Regions from separate parts of the Cereibacter sp. Soil_C_27 genome, predicted to be linked through region 1. Evidence: riboswitches for the same ligand, from Rfam matches in the RefSeq annotation. Region 1 holds a riboswitch; each other region holds the start of a gene.

Region 1 (4,168 bases):
TGACGATGGCGGTGGCGGCGCTGGCGATGCCGGCCATGCTGTGATGCTCGGCCAGCCAGAAACGGTGATAGCCGAGCGCCTCGGCGTGTCGGGCAAGCTCGACCGTGTTCTTCAGCGCATCGGCGGTGCTGGAGCCCTCGGGAACGGGGGACAGATCGAGGACGGAATAGGGGATCATGGGATGCTCCGGGCCTTTGCCTTGGCCCCCCGATATGGGGTCGCGGACGATAAAGAAAAGCCCTGCCGTTCGTGCAGCACGAATGGCAGGCCCGGGTCAGACCTGCGGATCGCGGCGCCCGGGGCGGGGCGGGGGCGGCGGCAGGCCCTTGCTGCGGGCATCGACGATGTCGATCTCGCGCTGCCATTCGCGCCACATGGCCACCAGAAGCGCCATCAGCACCGGGCCGACGAAGAGCCCGACGATGCCCATGGTCTTCACCCCGCCGATCAGGCCGAAGAAGGTGGGCAGGAAGGGCAGCTTCACCGGGCCGCCGACCAGCACCGGTCGGATGGTCTTGTCGACGATGAACAGTTCCACCGTGCCCCAGATGAACAGCGCGAGCCCGGCGAAGGGCGAGCCGCTGGCGGCGAGATAGGCCGAGACCAGCGTGAAGCACAAAGGCGCGCCGCCGGGGATCAGCGCCATGAAGCCGGTGATGACGCCCAGTGTCACCGGCGAGGACATGCCCGCGATCCAGTAGGCGACACCGAGGATCACGCCCTCGCCGATGGCGATCAGCGTCATGCCGGTGACGGTGGAGGAGATGGTGGCGGGAACCACGCGCGACAGCCGGTCCCAGCGTTCGGGCAGGATGCGGGCGCCGACGCGGTCGATCTGCCCGGCAATCCGCTCGCCGTCGCGGTAGAAGATGAAGAGCGCGATCAGCATGAAGAGCAGCGTCAGCGCCAGATGGAAGGCCAGCGTGCTGGCCGTCAGGATGCCGCGGTAGATCGAGCCGATGTTGGCGCCGCTGACCAGCTGCACCAGCTCGCTGATCGCGCCGGGCCGGCCGATGTATTCGCGCCACTGCAGCGCCAGCCAGTCGCCCGCCTGCGGAAAGCCCTCGAGCCATTGCGGCGGCGGTGCGCCGGTGCTGTTGGTGCTGACGGCCCAGCTGATCCAGACCTGCAGCTCGCCGAAGGCATAGACCAGCGCCATCATCACCGGGATGACGATGAAGGACACGATCAGCAGCACAAGGAGCGCTGCCGCCGTCATCCGGCTGATGTGCAGCATCCGCTCCAGCCGCAGCATCACCGGCCAGCTGGCGAAGGCGATGACCAGCGCGGCCAGTACCGGCACGATGAAGCCGTGGAAGAAATAGACCGAGGCCGCGAGCACCAGCAGCAGAAGCCAGCGGGCGGCGGAGATGTCGGTGATCAGCGGACGTCGGGCGCTGCGCTTGGCGGCGGCGCGGGAGGAATCGGCGATCACGAGTCTGTCCTGGTCCGTCATGTCAGGTCGGCCCGCGCTGTCTGCTTCATGCCCGCAATCTCTTCGTCTGATCCGGGCAGCCTGCCCGGCTTTTCCTACTTAAGCATTTGCCCGACCGATGCACCATTGCCCAAAGGGACTTCGGGAAAAAATCGGGCCTGCCTGCCGGGACCAGAGCCTAGGCATCGCATGTGACCCTGTCGAGACAGGCGGGCCGCCGGGTGCGCACAAAACCGTCAGTCCCGGCCTCGGCCGCCCGCGCCGATGCAGGATGTCAGATTTCGCCGGAGAAATGTCGAGTTCCGGCAGCGGGCGGCGAAAGCTCTGCCCTATGGTTCGCGGGCAAGGTGCCGCATCGGAGACGGGGCGGAGAATTGGGAAGCCGGTGCAAGGCCGGCGCTGCCCCCGCAACGGTGACAGAGAGTGCGGCGCGATGGGAGGCCACTGGAGCATGCTCCGGGAAGGTGTCGCGCCGGGCGGAAGCCGCTCTGCAAGCCCGGAAACCAGCCTTCGCACGTCACCCGCGGGCTTTCCGCACACCCATTCTCGTCGCGGGGCGCGACCACCGGAGAGGCAGACCATGCTGGCAGACCACGAAGCGCTGAGGCTTCTGACATCCCGCAAACCGAAACATGCGCTGGAGCAGCCGCTCTACACGGACCCGGGCGTGTTCGACGCCGATCTGCGGATGCTGTGGTACCGCGACTGGCTGCTGGCGATCCCGGCCTGCGAGATCCCGAAGACCGGCAATTTCGTGACGCTGCAGGTCGGCGCCTATCCGGTGGTGATCGTGCGCGGCGCCGACGGGCAAGTGCGCGCCTTCCACAACGTCTGCCGTCACCGCGGCCAGCGGCTCTGCTCGGTGATGAAGGGCTCGAGCCCGAAGCTGGTCTGCCCCTATCACCAGTGGACCTACGAGCTGGACGGGCGGCTGCTCTATGCCCGCGACATGGATGCCGATTTCGATCCGGCAAAGCACGGGCTGAAGCCGGTGCATTGCCGCGTGGCGGGCGGGATCGTGTTCATCTCGCTGGCCGAGACCGCGCCGGAATTCGACGGGCTGGGGGCGGAGTTGGAGCGCTACCTGGCGCCGCACATGCTGAACGACGCCAAGGTGGTGCATTCCTCGACCATCGTCGAGAACGGCAACTGGAAGCTGGTGATCGAGAACAACCGCGAGTGCTATCACTGCGGCGGCAACCATCCCTCGCTGTGCCGGACCTTCTCGGACAAGCCGGTGATCACTGCGCCGAACGACAGTGGGTCCGAGACCGAGGTGACGCGGCACTGGGAGCGTTGCGAGGCGGCGGGGCTGCCGTCGCAGTTCCTGATCCACCCGACCTCGCAATGGCGTCTGGCCCGCGTGCCTCTGCTGAACAACGCCGAGAGCTACACGATGGACACCAAGCGCGCCTGCGCCAAGCCGCTGGGGACCATGCCGTTCTTCGATGCCGGTAGCCTTCTGTTCTTCCACTATCCCAACAGCTGGAACCACTTCCTCGGCGATCACGCCATCGTCTTCCGCGTGCTGCCGCTGACGCCGACCACCACCGAGGTCACGACCAAGTGGATCGTGCACAAGGATGCGGTCGAGGGGGTGGATTACGACATCAAGCGGCTGACCGAGGTCTGGCTGGCCACCAATGACGAGGACCGCCGCGTGGTCGAGGAGAACCAGGCCGGGATCAACTCGCCCGCCTACGAGCCCGGACCCTATTCCTCGATGCATGAGGACGGGGTGATCCAGTTCATCGACTGGTATGCCGAGACCATGACCGAGCGCCTCGCGCCCCGCACCGCGATGGCTGCGGAATGAGCGCGGCGAGCCTCTCCCGCACCGCGGCCTGGAAGGATTCGGAGCCGCTGGAATGCGTGATGGTCGTGCCGGAGGCGCCCAATGTGGCGACCTTCGCCTTCCGCGCGCCCTCGGGCGCCTGGTTCGACTATCTGCCGGGCCAGTTCCTGACGCTGGAGCTGCCGGTGCCCGGCGGGTCGGTCTGGCGGACCTACACGATCTCCTCCAGCCCGTCGCGGCCGCTGTCGATTTCGGTCACGGTGAAGGCCCAGCCGGGCAGCGTGGCCGGGCGCTGGATGCTCGACAACCTGAAGCCGGGGATGAAGATCAAGGCGGTGGGGCCCGCGGGCATCTTCTCGACGCTGAACCATCCCTCGCCCAAGCATCTGTTCATCTCGGCGGGGTCGGGGATCACGCCGGTGATGTCGATGGCGATGTATCTCTGGGACCTCGGCGCGGCGCCGGATGTCGTGCTGATCAACTGCGCCCGCCGCCCGTCGGAGATCATCTTCCGCGAGCGGCTGGAGCACATGGCCTGCCGCGTGCCGGGGCTGAAGCTGCGCTTCGTGGTGAAGGAGCCCGATCCCTACCGGGTCTGGACCGGCTACGAGGGGGCCTTCAACCAGCTGATGCTGGGCCTGATGGCGCCAGATTATCTGGAGCGCGAGGTGTTCTGCTGCGGGCCGGAGTCCTTCATGCAGTCGGTGCGCGACATGCTGAACGCGCTGGGCTTCGACATGGCGCGCTATCACCAGGAAAGCTTCCAGGCGCCGGTGGCGACCGAGGCCGATGCGCCGGTGATTGAGGATGTGGTGCCGGATGCGGCGACCGAAGCCGAGATCACCTTCGAATCCTCGGGCGTGACCATGGCCTGCGCCCAGACCGACACGGTTCTGCTGGTGGCGCGGGCGGCGGGGCTGAACATCCCCTCGGGCTGC
Region 2 (4,168 bases), 760 kb from region 1:
CCGCCCGCACCCAGCGCAAGCGCCACCGCGACGCACAGCGCCCCGGCGACGCGACGCGCGTCCCGTCTGTCAGAACCGCGCACGCAGCCCTGCAAAGATCGACCGGCCCGGTTGTCCATAGCCCCTCACCGTCTGATACTCCTCGTCGAACAGGTTCTCGACCCGCAGATAGGCATCCGCGCTGTCGGAGACCGCGTAGGTCACCGAGGCATTCGTCAGCGTGTAGTCGTCGAGCGGCTCGTCCGGGTTGCCGAAAACCGCGGCGGTGTCCATCACGTCCGACACATGCTGCACGGTCAGCGAGCCGATCAGCCCGTCGGCCAGCCGCCCGTCCACGCCCAGCACCAGATCGTGCCGCGGCACCCGTACGCTCCGGGTCTCGACGCCCAGATCGGTCGTCTTGGCGTCGGTATAGGTATAGTTGCCGAACAACTCCCAGCCTTCGGCGATCGTCATCCGCCCCGACAGCTCCACCCCGCGGCTGCGCGTGTCGCCATCGACCTGCGCATAGCAGCCGAAGCCCGACCCGCAGCTCGTTTCGGCGAAGTCGAAGCCGATCCGGTCGGTGATCGTCGTGTCGAACAGCGTCACCTCCAGACTGCCGGCGTCGCCGAACAGCCGCTCTACCCCCAGCTCGTAGCTGCGGCTCGTCTCCGGCTGCAGGTCTTCCGATGCATAGCCGCCGAAGCGTTCGTAGGTCGAGGGCAGCCGGAATCCGGTCCCCGCTGCGCCGCGCAGGATGGTCGCGTCGGCAATCCGCCAGGCTGCCGCCAGCCGGCCCGTGGTTTTGCCGTCGAAGTCGCTTGGCTCGTCATGCCGCAGCGCCAGCGACACGTCCACATCGGGCGTCGCCGCATAGCGCAGCTCGCCGAACAGCGCGTCCGTTTCGTTGCTGCCCGGCATGCCCGCCCCGGCGATCAGCTCCTCCTTGGTCCGCTCCGCACCGAAGGCCAGCCGGATCTGCTCGGTCAGATCGGCGCCGCCCAGATAGGCGATCCCGGTCTGCGTGCCCTCGTAATAGCCGATGTCCCAGACCTCTTGCACCGGCGTCTCGCGCTTCGTCGTGGTCTGGAACAGCGAGAAGCTGTGATCCACCGCCCCCGTGCTGAACTCGGCAAAGACCCTCCCGCCGCGCAGGCTGCCGCGGGTCGTGTCGAACGAATCTGCCGGCCCGATCGCGCCGAAGCCGTCGAAGTCGAGCACCGTGTCGGCAGACAGCGCGCTTGCACCGACGCGGAGCGTGTCCGTCAGATCGAAGGCGCCGTAGAGCGTCGCGAAGGTGCTGGCGAAACTGTCGCGCTCGCTGCCCGAGGCCGCCGAGGAAATGCCGTCGGTGATCGTCCGCGTCACCGTAAAAGCCAGTTCCGCGCGGTCGGTCAGCAGCCCGCTCGACAGGTTGCCCGACCAGGTATCATTGCTCCCCGTCTCGACAGAGGCCGCACCGCTTACCCCCGGATCGGTCGGGCGGAAGCTGCGAATGTCGATCACGCCCGCCACGGCCTCGGAGCCGTAGAGCGCCGATTGCGACCCGCGCAGCACCTCCACGCGCGACAGGCCGCCCGTGGCCAGCCCGCCGAAGTCGAAGGCCGTCTGGGTGGCGGAGGGGTCGGCCACGTCCAGCCCGTCGATGCGCACCGCGGCATATTCCGACCCGAGGCCACGGATACGCAGCTTGCTCGTCGCCCCCAGCCCGCCATTGCGCGATAAGGACAGGCCCGGCAGCCGCGCGAGGCTGTCCGCCAGCGAGATTTCGTTCGCCTGCAGATCTTCCTCGGTCAGAAGGCTGACGCTCGCCCCCGTCCGGCTCGCCTCGGTCTCTTCCAGACCGGCCGTCACCACTATCTCCTCCAGCTGGATCACCTGCGCCAGACCCGGCAGCGGGGTGGCGGCGATCAGGGCCAGCAGCGAGACGCCTGCGTATTTCATGGTTCACTCCCTTTTTCCCCGCGCGGCCCGGAAAGGCGGCGGGGCAGCTTTGCGACAGTGCCGGCGGAGGGACAGCCCTTGCCGGCGGTTCGTCACCTGAAGCGGGAAGACCGCCTCCGGAACGCGCCCCGCGCCCCGGAAAGGGTGATCGCTGCGGCAGGTCTCCTGACTCGCGGGTCTTCGCTCGGGTCGGCCTTCCCGGGGGAGATCCCAGTGGCACAGTCGACCGTCGCTCGCCGCTCACAGTTGCGGGGGCAGCCGCGGGATGGGCCGGATGGCCGCACCGCGTTCCCTTTTCATCCGGGGTCAGCCGGAACCGAAGCACGTCCTCATTAGGTTAACGCTCCGGCCTGTCAAGCCCCGCCTTCGGCCAGCTTCTGCGACGAAAGGCGTCGTAAAAGGCACATGGGGCGGCGAATCCGGGTGGACCTGCCCCGCCCCCCGCCGCAGCATGCCCGCTCGACTGGCAGGAAGGCGGAAGGGAATCGCATGTTTCGGACTTTTGGCGCAGAGGATGCGACCGATCTCGCCGCCCTCGTCGCCCGGCGCGACGTGACGCCCGACGAATTGCTCGACGCCGCCCTGCAATCGGTGGAAGAGCTGAACCCGATGCTGAACGCCGTCGTCCTGCTGCAGGAAGACGTCGCCCGCCGCGCCATCGCCGCGGGCCTGCCCGCGGGCCCCTTCACCGGCGTGCCCTTCCTCCTGAAGGATCTCGGCTGCGAGGCGGTGGATTTCCCCTCGCACAACGGCTCGCGGCTGCTGGCCAACACCCGCTATGCGCAGGATTCCGCGATCTTCGAGCGGATGCGCGCCACCGGCGTCGTCACCTTCGGCCGCACCACCTCGCCCGAGGGCGGCATCGGCGCCGCGACCGAGGCGGCGGTCTATGGCGGGCCGACCCGCAACCCGTGGAACCCCGACCACACCTCCGGCGGCTCCTCCGGCGGATCGGGCGCCGCGGTCGCCGCGGGCATCGTCGCCATGGCGCATGGCTCCGACGGCGGCGGCTCGGTGCGCATCCCCGCCTCCTCCTGCGGCCTCTTCGGCTTCAAGCCGACCCGCGCCCGCCTGCCCGACGGCCCCTACTCCGGCGAGGGCTGGGCCGGCATGGCGATCGACGGCTTCCTCACCCATTCGGTGCGCGACACCGCCGCCATGCTCGACGCCTGCGCCGGCGCCGACCCCGGCGCGCCCTACTGCGCCCCGCCGCTCCTCCGCAGCCATGCCGATGCCATCTCGCGCCCGCCGACCCGGCTGCGCGTGGCGCTTTGCGATACCACCTTCAGCGGCGCGCCGATCCATCCCGAGGTGCGCGACGCGGTGCTCGAGACCGGGGCGCTGCTCGAAAGCCTCGGCCATGTGGTCGAACCGATGCGGCCCCATGCCGATGTGGCGACGATGATGGCCGCCTGGACCGACATCGTCGCCTGCGGCACGGCGCTCGGCATCCGCAAGGCGCTGAAGGGCCGCGACCTCGCCCCCGGCGAGGTGGAGGGCGTGGGCCGCGGCGCCATGGCCCGCGCCGCCGAGATCTCGGGCGAGCGCTACCTCGAGGCGGTGGGCGAGATCCATGCCTTCGGGCGGCAGATGGCCCGCTTCTTCGATCCGCAGCGCGGCCCCGACATCCTGCTCTCGGCCACCCTCGCCGAGCCCCCCGCCCGGGTCGGGCGCTTCTCGCATGACACCGAGGATTACGTCGCCTTCCGCACCGGCCCCGAGGGCATCTTCGCCTATTCGCCCTTCTGCGCCGTGTTCAACGCCTCGGGCCAGCCCGCCGCCTCGCTGCCCTTGGGCATGTCGGCGGGCGGTCTGCCCATCGGCATCCATCTGGCCACCCGCTTCGGCGAGGACGAACTCCTGATCGCGCTCTGCGCAGAAATCGAGCGCGCTGCCCCCTGGAGCCACCGCCGCCCCGCCCCCCTGCCTCTCAGACCCGCGTGAGGGTTGCCAGAGGCCGGAGGGCCTGCTTAACCTTGGCGAAACGACAGCGGGGAAATCAGTGACCGAAGCCATAGCCGTCGAAGCTCGCAATGCAATCAAGGCCTTCGGTCAGGGCGATGTCGCCGTCCGCGCACTCGATGACGTCTCGGTCCAGATCCGCAAGGGCGAGTTCTTCACCCTCCTCGGCCCCTCCGGCTGCGGCAAGACCACTCTCCTGCGGCTGATCGCCGGGTTCGAGACCCCGACCTCCGGCGCCATCCTGCTCGACGGCAAGGACATCACCACCGACCCGCCGAAC
Region 3 (4,168 bases), 1.2 Mb from region 1:
AGGGTGCGCAGGATCAGCCCCGCCACCACCAGCACGAGAAGCCCGAGCAGCCCCAGCCCGATCAACCGGTGCGGCGCCGACAGGGCGGCCCCGGCATAGGCGAAGCTCGCGATGCTCAGCGCCGCCAGCGGGAAGGACAGCGCCCACCAGGACATCGCAAACGGCATCCGCCGGAACTTCGCCGCCTGCATCGCCACGATCAGCGCGAAGACATAGGCGATGCTCAGCAGGATATGCCCGAAGGCGCCCACCTCACCCGTCAGCCGCAGCCAGGCGACGAAGGAGACGGCAGGCGGGGCGACGAGGATCATCAGCGTCGGCACCATCTTGCCCGGCAGCGGGTCGTGGAACATCAGCCGGTTGATGACCAGCGTCAGCAGCACGATCCAGAACACCAGCCCGCCCGAGAAGAACAGCCACGAAATCTCGGGATGGCCCAGCGGCACGCCCGCCAGCGGTACGATCACATTGCCCACCGCCGGGATGAACCAGGCGGGGGTCAGCTGGCCCTGCTGGAAGCTGCGATGTCCGATCCATGCCGCGATCACCGCCAGCGCCAGAAGCCCCTGCAGCGCCGTGCCGGCCATCCAGACCACCCGCGCCGCCTCGGGCCGCTCGCCGAGCAGCGCCACCGACAAAAGCAGCATGGAGATCGAGATCGCCGGGAAGAAGGCGATTCGCACCGGATGATGCCACTCCGCCGCCACCGCCGCCGGATGGCGCAGCGCCTTGGCCAGATAGCCGAGCGCCACCAGCCCCAGAAGCCCCAGCGCCCCCCCGAGCGCCGCGCGCGACACCTCGGGCTCCCGCCCGAAGGCGGTCTCGGCCGCATGAAGCGCGAGGGTCAGGCCCATCATCCCCATGCCGATGGCAAAGAAGGTGACCGGGTAATGCGCGAGACGGGCATCCCCGGCGGGGGCGGCGGATGGGAGGGAGGCGGAGGAACTGTGCATGGCGGAAACCCCGGCAAAGACAGCGGCAGATCGGCGCCGCCCGTCCCTCCTAGCGCGGCCCGCGCCGCCGCACCGTGACCTCGTCACACAGGGCCTACCGCGCGCGGCGCTTGACCTCACCAATCGGTGAGGCTAGGCAAGATCTGTCGGTTTCCACATGGAACTAACAGGGAATCCGCCACGGCCTCGGCCGTGAACCGGAACTGCCCCCGCAACTGTAGGCGGTTAGCTACGCTCGATTTTCGCCACTGGGGCCCACGCCCCGGGAAGGCCGGGCAAAGCGTCGATCCGCCAGTCAGGAGACCTGCCGACAGCAGAAACGTAACGCCGGGCGGGGTGTCCGGAGAAGGATGCGTATGACCTGTGTCTGGCTTTGCGGCCTGCCCTTGGCCGACCCGCGCTCTCCTGTGGAGGCGCCCCCGTCCGGTGAGCGATCTTCCCCTCATCGGAGACCCAATCCATGACCCTCAGCCGACTTCCGGGCGCCGTTGCCCTGTTCTGCCTCGCGGGCGGCGCGGCACAGGCCACGACCTATCCGCTGTCGATCGACAATTGCGGCCAGACCCTCGTCTTCGACGCGGCCCCGCAGCGCGTCGTGACCATCGGCCAGTCCACCACCGAAATGCTCTATGCCCTGGGCCTTGCCGACAAGGTGCAGGGCACCTCGGTCTGGTTCAACGAGGTCCAGCCCGCCTTCGCCGAGGCCAATGCCAAGGTGGAGCGGCTGGCCGACAACCATCCCGGCTTCGAGGCCGTGATGGCCAAGGAGCCGGAACTCGTCACCACGCAATTCGAATTCCACGTCGGCCCGCAGGGCGCCGTCGGCACCCGCGCCCAGTTCAACGAGCTGGGGACCGAGGTCTATGCCATGCCCGCCGATTGCGTCGGCAAGGACAACATGGTGGGCGGCGACGGGGCGCGGACGCAGGAATTCTCGATCGAGCTGATGTATCGCGCGGTGCGCGAACTGGCGCAGATCTTCGACGTGGAGCCGCGCGGCGCCGATCTCGAGGCCGAGCTGCGCGCCCGGGTCGACGCGGCGGCGGAGAAGGCCAAGGCTCTCGGCATCGAGGGCAAGACCGCCGTGGTCTGGTTCTCCAGCCCCGATCTGGCGCTCGACCCCTTCGTGGCCGGGCAGAACGGCATCGCGGGCTTCCTCCTCAAGACGCTCGGCCTGCGCAACGTGGTCGACTCGAACGAGGAATGGCCCGCGGTCGGCTGGGAGACCATCGCCAGCGCCGATCCCGACTACATCATCGTGGCCCGGATGGACCGCCGCCGCTTTGCCGCCGACGATTACGAGGTGAAGCTCGACCACCTCTCGACCGATCCGGTGACCAGCCGGATGCGGGCGGTGCGCGAGAACCGGGTGATCGTCATCGACGCGCACCAGATCCACGCCGGCATCCGCATTCCCTCGGGCATCGAGACGGTGGTGGAGGCCATCGCGGCCGAGGGCCCGGCCAAGTGATCTCCGCCGCGACAGGGTCGGTGCGGCTCGGATCGCGGAGCCTGTCGCGCGGTGCGCTGGGGCTGGCGGCGCTCATGGTGGCGCTGACCCTCGGCATCTCGGTGGGCGAGACCATCATCCCGCCCGCCGTCATCTGGCAGACGCTGGCCAACCGGCTCTTCGGCAGCGACTATCCGCTGCCGCCGATCCAGGAGGGCATCGTCTGGAACTACCGCCTGACGCGCGCCATCGTTGCCGCCGCCTGCGGCGCGGGGCTCGCCGTCTCGGGCGTGGTGCTGCAGGCGCTGCTGCGCAACGCGCTGGCCGATCCCTATATCCTCGGCATCTCGGCAGGCGCCTCCACCGGAGCGGTGCTGATCCTCGTGCTTGGCATCGGCGCGGGCACCCTGCCGCTCTCGGTCGGGGCCTTCGCGGGCGGGCTTCTGGCCTTCACGCTGGTCGTGCTGCTGGCGCGGGCGGCGGGCGGCAGCACCGGGCTGCCGCAGGCCGGGCTCATCATCCTGTCGGGCATCGCCGGAACCCAGCTCTTCAACGCCCTCACCTCCTTCGTCATCGCCCAGTCAGCCAGTGCCGAGCAGGTGCGCGGCGTCACCTTCTGGATGATGGGCAACATGAGCGGCGTGCGCTGGCCCGATGTCTGGCTGGCGGTGCCGGTCTCGGTCGCGGGCGTGCTGCTCTGCCTCGTGCAGACCCGCGCCCTCGACGCCTTCACCTTCGGCGCCGAATCCGCGCTCACCATGGGCATCCCGATCCGCCGCACCCAGGCGCTGCTGATCGCGGTGGTGACGATGATCACCGCCACCATGGTCAGCATCGTTGGCGCCATCGGCTTCGTCGGTCTGGTGATCCCGCATGCCGCGCGCTTTCTCGTCGGCGTGCGCCACGCCCGGCTGGTCCCTGCCTCGGCCCTGATCGGTGCGGTGTTTCTGGTGCTGGCCGATGTGGTCTCGCGGGTGATCGTGCCCAATCAGGTGCTGCCCATCGGCGTGGTGACCGCGCTCGTCGGCGCGCCGGGATTCGCCGTCATCCTGATCCGCGGCCGGAAGATGCGGTCATGATCCAGCTCTGCAACGTGGGCTGGCGCGCGGGCACGACCCCGATCGTCGAGGATGTCAGCCTCGAGGTGCGCCCGGGCGAGACCTTCGGGCTGATCGGCCCGAACGGCTCGGGCAAATCCACGCTGCTCAGGCTGACGGCGGGGGTGCTGACGCCTGCCAGCGGCGCGATCCGGCTCGACGGCAAGGATCAGGCCCGGCTCTCGCGGCGCGCCATGGCGCAGATGCTGGCCTTCGTCGCCCAGCAGTCCGAGACCGCCGACCGGGTCAGCGTGCGCGATGCCGTCGATCTCGGCCGCACCCCCTGGCTCTCGCTGCTCTCGCCCTTCGGCCCGGCGGACGACGAGATCGTCTCGCGCGCCATCGCCCGCGTCGGCATGACCGACAAGGCCGACCGGGTCTGGCAAAGCCTGTCGGGCGGCGAGCGGCAGCGGGTGCATCTGGCCCGCGCGTTGGCGCAGGAGCCCAAGATCCTGCTGCTCGACGAGCCGACCAACCACCTCGACATCCACCAGCAGCTGTCGATCCTGCGGCTGGTGCGTGGGCTCGGCGTGACGGCGCTGATCGCGCTGCACGACCTGAACCAGGCGCTCGACTGCGACCGGATCGGCGTGATGCAGGAGGGCCGGCTGGTGGCCTGCGGCACGCCCGAGGACATCCTGACCCCCGCGCTTCTGGCGCGCGTCTTC
Region 4 (4,168 bases), on a different contig from region 1:
AAGCCCGTGGCCGAGGCGGTGGCCGAGGTGGTGCAGCAGGGCTTCATCGAGCTGCTCGATGGCGTCTACCAGACCGGCGCCCCCTTCGCCGCCCGCGCCGTGCCCATCGCGCTGAACCGCGGCCCGGCGGGCGAGGTGCAGGACCGGCTGATCGACCTGACCTATCAGCCAATGACCAGCGACGAGGGCGAGATCATCGGCATCCTCGTGCAGGCGCAGGACGTGACCGACCGCCTTGCCGAGGAACGTCACCGCGAGCTGCTGGCGCACGAGCTCGGCCACCGGCTGAAGAACCAGCTGGCGATGGTGCAGGCCATCGCCTCGCAGACCCTGCGCGGCAGCGCCGACATGCGGACGGCGCGGCGCATGCTGTCGGAACGGCTCTCGGTGCTGGGCGAGGCGCATGACGCCATCGTGCGCGGCGGGGTCGGCGCCTCCAATGTCACCGACATCGTCGAGGGCATGTTGACGATCCACGACGATCCGGTGTCGCCGCGCGTCAGCGTCTCGGGCAACGACCTCAAGATCGGCTCGCGCCCGGCGCTTTCGCTGTCGCTGATCCTGCACGAGCTGGCCACCAACGCCCGGAAGCACGGGGCGCTGTCGCGCTGCGAAGGCCGCGTGGCACTCGACTGGCAGGTCACCCATTGCGGCCGGTGCTTCGAGCTGACCTGGGAGGAAAGCGGCGGCCCCCGCGTCACCGGCGCGCCGCTCGAAGGGGCGGGTGCGCGGCTGATCCGGGCCGGTCTGGCCGGAACCGCCGATTGCGAAGTGGTGCTCGACTACCGGCCCCACGGCCTGCGCTGCCACATCACCGGCGATCTCGCCACCTTCCAGAAGGAGCATTGAGGTGCGCGGAGCCGAGACGACGCTGCTGCTGGTGGAGGACGATGGGCTGATCCGGCTCGATCTGGCCGACCAGCTGTCCGATCTGGGCTTCATCGTGCTGCAGGCCAGCAATGCCGATCAGGCGCTGCTGGTGCTGGAGCGGCGCAGCGAGATCTCGGCGCTGCTGACCGACATCGACATGCCCGGCTCGATGAGCGGGCTCGGCCTAGCCGCCGTGGTGGCCGAGCGCTGGCCCGCCTGCAAGATCCTCGTGATCTCGGGCCGCCACGCCCCCGACCCCGAGTGCCTCGCGCGCGGCGCCTCCTTCATCGCCAAGCCCGTCACCGAGGCCGGGCTGCTGCGCGTGCTGCAGCGGATGGCGCTGATCGACTGAGGTATTGATGACTTTTGGTCGCAGCTTTGACTGATCTGGGTCAAGGCGGCCCGGCCCTCCTGCCCGCATCGTCCTCCCTGCCTGCCGCACCCTCCGGTGCCGGTCATCCGCAGCGAGGAGCCAGATCATGCAACATGCGACCATCCAGATTTCCGCCTATATCTCGGCCCATGGCATCGTCATCGCCGAAGACCCCCTGACCGGGCTCGTCACCATCCGCGACGGCGCGCGGGTGATGCGCGGCCGCCGCGTCGCCGCCATCAAGGGCTGAGCTCACCGTTCCGGGGGCCCAAACCATGATTGACAGACTCTGCATTTCTGGCCGAGGCTTGAGCCGGGGCGCGAGGATGCGGAAGGCGGGGATCCCGGGGGGAGAGCGTGGCATGACTCCGGGACATCACGGGCCGTTCGACCGCCCTCTCTTCGAGCGCTCGCATCTCGGCCTCGCCGCCTTCAAGTCCGCCCTGCCCGCCGATGCCGTCCTCTCGCTCGCACAGGAGGTCGTCAGCCGCCTTGCCAGCCGCGCGCGCGACCTGCCCGCCCATGATGTCGCCCATCCGACCGCGGAAGAAATCGACGCGCTCTGCACCGCGCTCATCTCGCCCGATGCCGATGCCGGGGCGCGGTTCATCGAGACCATCCGCCGCGAGGGCGCCGGAATTGACGTGATCTACCTCGCCTACCTCGCCTCGGCGGCACGGCGGCTGGGGCAGTGGTGGGACGAGGACCGGGTGCCCTCGGCGCAGGTCACCATCGCCTCCAGCCGGATCTACGCCATCATGCGCGGGCTGCGGCATGTGCTGGCCGCCCCGCTCCCCGTCACCGACAAGGCCGCCGTCTTCGCCGCCGTGCCCGGCGAGACCCACACGCTCGGCGTCACCATGGCCGCCGACCTCTTCCGCCGCGAGGGCTGGGAGGTCGACCTGCTGCTCGGCCTGCCGCACGAAGCGCTGATCGAGCGCTTCTGCGCCAGCGGCCGGCGTGTCTTCGGCCTTTCCGCCAGCGGTCCGCGCAGCCTCCTGCCGCTGGGCAGGCTGCTCGTGGCGATCCGCATCGCCTGTCCCGAGGCGCGGGTCATGGTCTGCGGCCAGATCGTCACCGATGCCGCGGGCATGGTCGCCCATCTGCATCCCGAGGCGATGGCCAACGACATGACGACCGCGCTCAACGGGATGGAGGCGCTGCTTTCACCGCCGCGCTGAGGCGTTCGCGACCAGAGCGGGCTTGCGCGCCCGCCCGGCATCTGGTTTCCCATCCCTGCCGGGTGCCGCCGCGAGGCGGAGAATCGGGAAGCCGGTGCGACTCCGGCGTGGGCCCGCCGCTGTAACGGTGATGCCCCGGGCAGAAGGCCACTGGATCTTTCCGCGAAGGCGCGCGGGGCAGACGATCCGAAGCCAGAAGACCGGCCCGGCAACGAGGTTCTGCCGCGTGGACTGCGGCGGATCGTCCATGAAGGAGGTCTGGATCATGCCGGATACCCCGCCCCCTGCCTGCACCGAGGTGCGCCCCCAGCCCGCCCGCGCCTTCAGCGACGCCGAACGGCAGGCGCTCTACGACATCATCGCCGAGCGGCGAGATGTGCGCGACGAATTCCTGCCCGACCCGATCGACCCCGCGCGGCTGCACCGGGTGCTGCAGGCGGCGCATCTGGCGCCCTCCGTCGGCTTCATGCAGCCGTGGAACTTCATCCTGATCCGCGATCCCGCCCGCCGCGCCGAGGTGCATGCGGCCTTCCAGCGTGCCAATGACGAGGCGGCCCAGCTCTTTCCCGACGAGAAGCAGGCCACCTACCGGGCGCTCAAGCTGCAGGGTATCCTCAAGGCGCCGCTCAACATCTGCGTCACCTGCGACCGCGACCGCTGCGGCCCGGTGGTGCTGGGCCGCACCCACAACCCCGAGATGGACCTCTATTCCAGCGTCTGCGCCGTGCAGAACCTCTGGCTCGCCGCCCGGGCCGAGGGGCTGGGGGTCGGCTGGGTCAGCATCTATCACGAGACCGACCTGCGCGCCGTGCTGGGCCTGCCCGAGCGGATCAAGATCGTGGCCTATCTCTGCATCGGCCATGTCGACCAGTTCTACGCCGCGCCAGAGCTGGCGCTGAAGGGCTGGCGCCAGCGCCTGCCGCTCGAGGATCTGGTGATGGAGGACGGCTGGCAGGGCGACTGAGCGCGGACAAGCTCGACGGGGCGGCTCAGCGCGCCGCCCCCTCCACCCGGCTCCGCGACAGGATGGCGCCCGAGGCATCCAGCGTGAAGCGCAACCGGATCGCCTTGTAGCGGAACGTCACCCGGGTCCGGCCCGCATCGGCGTCGCGCCCCTCTTCCACCAGCCCGGTGATCCGGCCCTCGCGCATCAGCCGCGGCACATCCGCCGCAGCCAGCCCCAGAAGCGGCGCCAGATCCTCGGCCTCCACCGTCACCCGGCCCGCCACCACTTCCAGCCGCATCGCCCCGCCTCTCCTGCCTCGCCCGAGCCCGTCAGCCTGCGCGGGAAAGCGCCCGGGCACAAGGCCGGGCGGCCTGTCGCAGGCCGCAGTCATAAAATCGTGGCCTTGCTTTGGCATAGCGCAGCAAGACGCCCCGCGTCGGGCGATGCCATCGAGGAGCGCTTCATGCCGCAACCTGTCCCGCGCCAACCGCACCGTCACCGCAGCCTGTTCCTGTCGGACCTGCATCTGGGCGCGCGGGGCTGCCGTCCGGAGCGCATCCTCGACTTCCTCGAGCACAACACCGCCGCCGAGATCTATCTCGTCGGCGATGTGCTCGACCTCTGGCACCCGCCCTTCCCTCACTGGACCGAGGTGCATGACGAGATCCTCGCCCTGCTGTTGCGCCGGGTGCAGGAAGGCGCGCAGCTCTTCTACCTGACCGGCAACCACGACACAGCGATGCGGCTCTATCGCGGCACGCATTTCGGCCGGATCGAGGTGGCCGAGCAGGTGGTGCA

What was found. A riboswitch is a leader RNA that binds a small molecule or an ion and turns the genes downstream of it on or off. The one in region 1 is predicted to bind cobalamin.
Region 2: another riboswitch for cobalamin. It lies ahead of AC3A5Z_RS04795 (TonB-dependent receptor plug domain-containing protein); the one in region 1 lies ahead of AC3A5Z_RS00985 (aromatic ring-hydroxylating oxygenase subunit alpha).
Region 3: another riboswitch for cobalamin. It lies ahead of AC3A5Z_RS06880 (ABC transporter substrate-binding protein); the one in region 1 lies ahead of AC3A5Z_RS00985 (aromatic ring-hydroxylating oxygenase subunit alpha).
Region 4: another riboswitch for cobalamin. It lies ahead of bluB (5,6-dimethylbenzimidazole synthase); the one in region 1 lies ahead of AC3A5Z_RS00985 (aromatic ring-hydroxylating oxygenase subunit alpha).

The regions. Positions count from the first base shown of each region.
Region 1 covers NZ_JBDGJD010000001.1:198,060-202,227, forward strand. The annotation lists gene AC3A5Z_RS00975 (LLM class flavin-dependent oxidoreductase) at 1-178, opposite strand, end outside; gene AC3A5Z_RS00980 (AI-2E family transporter) at 275-1,456, opposite strand; cobalamin riboswitch at 1,765-1,961, shown strand; gene AC3A5Z_RS00985 (aromatic ring-hydroxylating oxygenase subunit alpha) at 2,016-3,251, shown strand; gene AC3A5Z_RS00990 (FAD-binding oxidoreductase) at 3,248-4,168, shown strand, end outside.
Region 2 covers NZ_JBDGJD010000001.1:959,253-963,420, reverse strand. The annotation lists gene AC3A5Z_RS04800 (ABC transporter substrate-binding protein) at 1-119, opposite strand, end outside; gene AC3A5Z_RS04795 (TonB-dependent receptor plug domain-containing protein) at 70-1,926, opposite strand; cobalamin riboswitch at 2,065-2,262, opposite strand; gene AC3A5Z_RS04790 (amidase) at 2,416-3,870, shown strand; gene AC3A5Z_RS04785 (ABC transporter ATP-binding protein) at 3,929-4,168, shown strand, end outside.
Region 3 covers NZ_JBDGJD010000001.1:1,394,833-1,399,000, reverse strand. The annotation lists gene AC3A5Z_RS06885 (SLAC1 anion channel family protein) at 1-953, opposite strand, end outside; cobalamin riboswitch at 1,084-1,279, shown strand; gene AC3A5Z_RS06880 (ABC transporter substrate-binding protein) at 1,414-2,424, shown strand; gene AC3A5Z_RS06875 (FecCD family ABC transporter permease) at 2,424-3,482, shown strand; gene AC3A5Z_RS06870 (ABC transporter ATP-binding protein) at 3,479-4,168, shown strand, end outside.
Region 4 covers NZ_JBDGJD010000003.1:275,206-279,373, forward strand. The annotation lists gene AC3A5Z_RS13310 (sensor histidine kinase) at 1-849, shown strand, start outside; gene AC3A5Z_RS13315 (response regulator) at 851-1,222, shown strand; gene AC3A5Z_RS13320 (hypothetical protein) at 1,350-1,493, shown strand; gene AC3A5Z_RS13325 (cobalamin B12-binding domain-containing protein) at 1,606-2,424, shown strand; cobalamin riboswitch at 2,468-2,647, shown strand; gene bluB (5,6-dimethylbenzimidazole synthase) at 2,690-3,388, shown strand; gene AC3A5Z_RS13335 (DUF6522 family protein) at 3,414-3,668, opposite strand; gene AC3A5Z_RS13340 (UDP-2,3-diacylglucosamine diphosphatase) at 3,834-4,168, shown strand, end outside.